2 regions of the Methylobacterium sp. NPDC097929 genome follow, and region 2 is predicted to be linked to the other one. Evidence: riboswitches for the same ligand, from Rfam matches in the RefSeq annotation. Region 2 holds a riboswitch; the other holds the start of a gene.
The links. Region 2 has a riboswitch for thiamine pyrophosphate ahead of thiO (glycine oxidase ThiO). Riboswitches for the same ligand answer to the same signal wherever they lie in the genome.

Region 1: it holds a riboswitch for thiamine pyrophosphate, as region 2 does, so the genes downstream of both, thiC (phosphomethylpyrimidine synthase ThiC) here and thiO (glycine oxidase ThiO) in region 2, are expected to answer to the same signal.

What each region holds. Positions count from the first base shown of each region.
Region 1 covers NZ_JBMVEP010000003.1:361,324-363,770, forward strand. The annotation lists gene thiC (phosphomethylpyrimidine synthase ThiC) at 1-1,310, opposite strand, end outside; TPP riboswitch at 1,386-1,491, opposite strand; gene ACPCJR_RS11840 (hypothetical protein) at 1,772-2,032, shown strand; gene ACPCJR_RS11845 (TIGR02302 family protein) at 2,199-2,447, shown strand, end outside.
Region 2 covers NZ_JBMVEP010000016.1:70,005-72,451, forward strand. The annotation lists gene ACPCJR_RS23780 (adenylate/guanylate cyclase domain-containing protein) at 1-905, shown strand, start outside; TPP riboswitch at 959-1,081, shown strand; gene thiO (glycine oxidase ThiO) at 1,161-2,381, shown strand; gene thiS (sulfur carrier protein ThiS) at 2,378-2,447, shown strand, end outside.

The DNA.
Region 1 (2,447 bases), on a different contig from region 2:
TCGGCCAGCTGCTTCTCCATGTTGACCTTGATCTTGTGCATCGGCACGTGGCCGGGGCCCTCGATCATGGTCTGGCAGCCCTTGTCCCAGGCGATCTTGGTGAGTTCGCCCAAGGTCTCCAGCTCGGCGAACTGCGCCGCGTCGTTGGCATCCGCGATCGAGCCGGGGCGCAGGCCGTCGCCCAGCGAGAACGACACGTCGTAGGCGCGGCAGATGTCGCAGATCTCGTCGAAGCGCTCGTAGAGGAACGATTCGCGGTGTCCGGCGAGGCACCAGCGCGCCATGATCGAGCCGCCGCGCGAGACGATGCCGGTGGTGCGCCGCGCAGTCAGCGGCACGTGGGCCAGCCGCACGCCGGCATGGATCGTGAAGTAGTCGATGCCCTGCTCGGCCTGCTCGATGAGCGTGTCCTTGAAGACCTCCCAATCGAGCTTGAGCGGGTCGCCGCCGACCTTCTCCAGCGCCTGATAGATCGGCACGGTGCCGATCGGCACGGGGGAGTTGCGCACGATCCACGAGCGGATGTTGTGGATGTTGCGGCCCGTCGAGAGGTCCATGACCGTGTCCGCGCCCCAGCGGATCGACCAGACCAGCTTCTCCACTTCCTCGGCGGCCGAGGAGGTGACGGCCGAGTTGCCGATGTTGGCGTTGATCTTCACGAGGAAGTTGCGGCCGATCGCCATCGGCTCGAGTTCGAGGTGGTTGATGTTGGCCGGGATGATGGCGCGGCCCCGGGCCACCTCCTCACGCACGAATTCCGGCGTGATGAAGGGCGGCACCGAGGCGCCGAAGCTCTCGCCGTCGGCGAGCGCGGCCTCGGCGCGCTCCAGCATCTGCTCGCGGCAGGCATTCTCGCGATGCGCCACGTAGATCATCTCTTCCGTGACGATCCCGGCCCGGGCGAACTCGAACTGCGTCACCATCTGCCCGGGTTCGGCCCGGCGGATCGTGCGCTCGGCCGGGCAGGGGGCGACGAGCTTGTCGGCGGCGGCAAAGCCGTTGTCCTCGGGCTTGACCGCCCGCGGCTGCACGGCGGCGTAGCCGCGCTTGACGATCCAGGGCTCGCGGGCGGCGGGCAGGCCCTTCTCAAGGTCGATGGCCGCATCCGTCTCCGTGTAGGGGCCGGACGGGTCGTAGACCCGCACCGGGGCTTCCTTCGGGTCGGAGAGGGCGATCTCGCGGTAGGGGACGCGGATGTCCGGGCGGCCGGGCGCTTCCGCATAGACCTTGCGGGAGCCCTGGACGGGGCCGGTGGTAACGCTGGCAGGATTGCCGTTGGGAAGGTCTTTGGGACGGACGGGTGCGTTCATCGCTGTCGCTCCTGGCGTTGGAGGCGACCCGTGGTCCCGACGATGGTGCGGTCGGCCGCTGCTCGTGCGAGCGATGAGGCCGCTGGTTCCCGTCCCTCCGCCGGTACGAGCCGGATCAGGTTCAAGGGTCAGGGCGTCGCCCACTCTCAGCCCCCTTGACGGGGCCCCCCTCGGAACGATTCCAACCTCTGCCTCGGGGCCGGTCTTGTCAATGCACGACCGAAAACCGGCCGATTCGGAGAAGGCTGTTTTCGTTTCGGAACGATCCGGCTGTCAGCGGGACGGCGCGGTGCGAAACCAGCCGGCAAAGCTTGACGGTTTGCGCCGTATCCGAGACAGGGGCTCGACGAAAAACTCACCAATTGCCGCGACAAGGGCCTTCGGGCCGCCGCGGAGGCGGCTTGGGTGTGGATGACGCCCCGGCCGCGGGTGGTCATGCGCACGCCTTTTCGCGACACCAGATGGCGATGAGCACGATCATCCCTTTCCGCCGACCCGCCCCTCCGGCGCCGACCCGCACCGGCTGCGACGTGGCGGCCGTGGCGAGCGACCTCCTGGTCGTGCTGGACCAGCTCGAAGGGCTGGTGGCGCGGGCCGCACACATGGACCGGCCGCGGATCGAGGTGGAGCGCAGCGTGCAGAACCTGCTCGACGCGATCAACGCCGTGGAGCGCGCCTCGGATTGCCTGGGCGAGGGCAACAGCGTCTCCGAGCCCGCCTGAGGCGGCGCCCCGACCTCGGCCTGGCGCGCCGTCGAGCCGAGCGTGTTCCGATCAAGCGCGGCTGGGCGGATTTGACCCGGCGGAGCCTGCCGGCCACCATGCTAGCTTCCTCATTCGTGCGCGGGGCTCGTCTGCCCGGCGCCCGCGGGAGCCGCGACCGGACACGATGAGCGAGGCCGAACGGACGATCCCCGAACGCGACGGGCGGCAGGGCGCGGCAGGCCGCCTCGACCGGCTCGTGGCGCAGGCGCGGGCCGCGGGCCTGTGGGAGCGGGTGTGGCCGGTTCTCTGGCGGGGCCTCGGCGTCGGGCTCGCCTTCCTCGCCGTGTCCTGGCTCGGCCTGTGGCTCGATCTTCCGCCGCTCTGGCGCATGGCCGGGCTCGGCCTGTTCGCGATCCTTCTCGTCCTGGCGCTT
Region 2 (2,447 bases):
TGTCCGAGACCGCCGACAACGCCTACGCCGTCATCCCCGAGCTGAAGGCCGACGGCTACACGCACTACGTCGTGGCGCCGCTGATCTTCACCAACGGCACCAAGAACGGCATCACCTTCGCCACCCGCGCCGAGGACGGCTTCCGCGACGAGGATATCGCGATCCTGCGCTTCGTCATGCCGACGCTGGCGGCGGTGATGGAGATGCGCCTGCTCAACAAGCAACTCGACACGGTGCTGCGCATCTATGTCGGCGACGAGCCGCACCGGGCGATCCTGGCGGGCGACATCCGCCGCGGACAGGTGCGCCGCATCCGCTCGGCGATCCTGTTCGCGGACATGCGCGACTATACCCGGCTCTCGGCCAACCGGACGCCCGAGGGCGCGGTCGATCTCCTCAACGCCTTCTTCGACTGCCTCGTCCCGCCGATCGAGCGGGAGGGAGGCGAGGTGCTGAAATATCTGGGCGACGGCCTGCTCGCGATCTTCCGCGAGCCGGGCGACGACCTCGGCGGGGCGGCCAAAAGCGCGCTGATGGCGGCGGAATCGGCGCTCGCCGCGCTGGCCGAGGCGAATAGCGTCGGGCGCTTCGGCGAGGGCGCCCGCACGGTCGATGCCGGCATCGCGCTCCACCACGGCGAGGCGGCCTACGGCAATGTCGGCTCCGGCACCCGGCTCGACTTCACCGTGATCGGCCGTGACGTAAACCTGGCGAGCCGCCTAGCGCGGCTCAACCGCACGCTTCAGGAGCCGCTCCTGATGTCGAAGCCCTTCGTCGACTTCCTCTGGGGCGATCCCGAACCGCTGGGGAGTCACGCCCTCGACGGCTTCGACGAGCCGATGCCCGTGTTCCGGCCGGGGCGCAAGATCGCAACGAAGGCGGCGACGAAGGCCGCCGCCGAGTAATCGCAGACCGCTGCGAGGGGGATTGACCGCGGGGCCGCGCGGGCCCACATCGGGAACGTTCCAGGGAGATCCCCGACAAGGGGCTGAGAAACCGCTATCGCCGTTGCCGGCAGCGCGGAAATCCTTCGAACCTGATCCGGCTCATACCGGCGTAGGGATTGGACCTGAAGGGCGGCTCGTCGCGAGCGGACCCGCTTCGATCGAAGCACATGGTGCCAGTTCCTGCGGGCAACCCTGCGGAAGGCACGTTTCCCGATGTCAGATCTGCTGACCTCCCCGATCGGTCAGCGCCGGACCCTGGCGCTGCGCCCCCGCGCGGCCGAGTTGCCGCCCCGAGCCGACGTGGCCGTGGTGGGCGCCGGGCTGATCGGCCTCTCCATCGCTTGGCGCCTGGCGCAGGCCGGCCGCTCCGTCGTCGTGGTCGAGCGCGTGAGCGTCGGCAGCGGCGCGAGCCTCGCGGCCACCGGCATGCTGGCCCCGGCCGCCGAGCACGAGCCGGGCTCCGACCTGCTGCTGCCCCTGGCTCTCGAATCCCTTCAGCGCTGGCCGGCCTTCCGCGACGCGCTCCAGGCGGCGTCCGGCCGCACCATCGATTACCGTGAGGACGGCACGCTCGTGATCGCCATCGGCCGGGACGAGGTGGAGCGCCTGCGCTTCCGCCACGATCTCCAGCGCCGCTCCGGCGTCGCCGCCGAGTGGCTGTCCGGCCCGGAGGTTCGCGCCCGCGAGCCGCTGCTGCGCCCGAACGTGACCGCGGGCATCCTCTGCCCGCTCGACGCGCAGGTCGATCCGCGTCTCGTCATGGAGGCGCTGCTGCGCGCCTGCGAGGCAGCTGGCGTCACCATCGTCGAGCGCGTCGCGGTCGACGGGCTCGCGCGGCAGGGTGGGCGCTTCACCGGCCTGCGGGTCGGTGAGCGCACGCTCTCGGCCGAGACCGTGATCCTGGCCGCGGGCGCCTGGAGCGGCGAGGCGGGCCTGTTGCCCGACGAACTCGCCCTGCCGGTCCGGCCGCTGAAGGGCCAGTCGCTGGCTCTGCGCACGACCAAGCGCACCGGCACCCTGTCCCGCATGGTCTGGACCGACGCGGTGCACATGGCGCCCAAGGGCGACGGGCACCTCATCGTCGGGGCCACGGTCGAGGATTGCGGCTTCCGCAGCGGCGTCACCGCGGGCGGCCTGTTCGCCCTGCTGGAGGGCGCGCGCCGCGTCCTCCCGGGCATCGAGGAGATGGAAGTGGACGCGGTCTGGAGCGGCTTTCGCCCGACGTCGGACGACGATGCCCCGATCATCGAGGCCGTCGCGCCCGGTCTCGTCGTCGCCACCGGCCATCACCGCAACGGCTACCTGCTCGCTCCGGCGACCGCGGACGCGGTGGCCGCGCTGCTGGGTGACGGCACCTTGCCGGACTTCGCCCGCGGCTTCGGCCGGGCGCGGTTCGGAGCGCAGGGCGACGCCCGGGGGAGGGCGGTGGCATGAGGCTGACCGTCAACGGAGAGCCCTGCGAGCGCCCCGAGAGCGACCTCGCCGCCCTGTTCGCGTGGC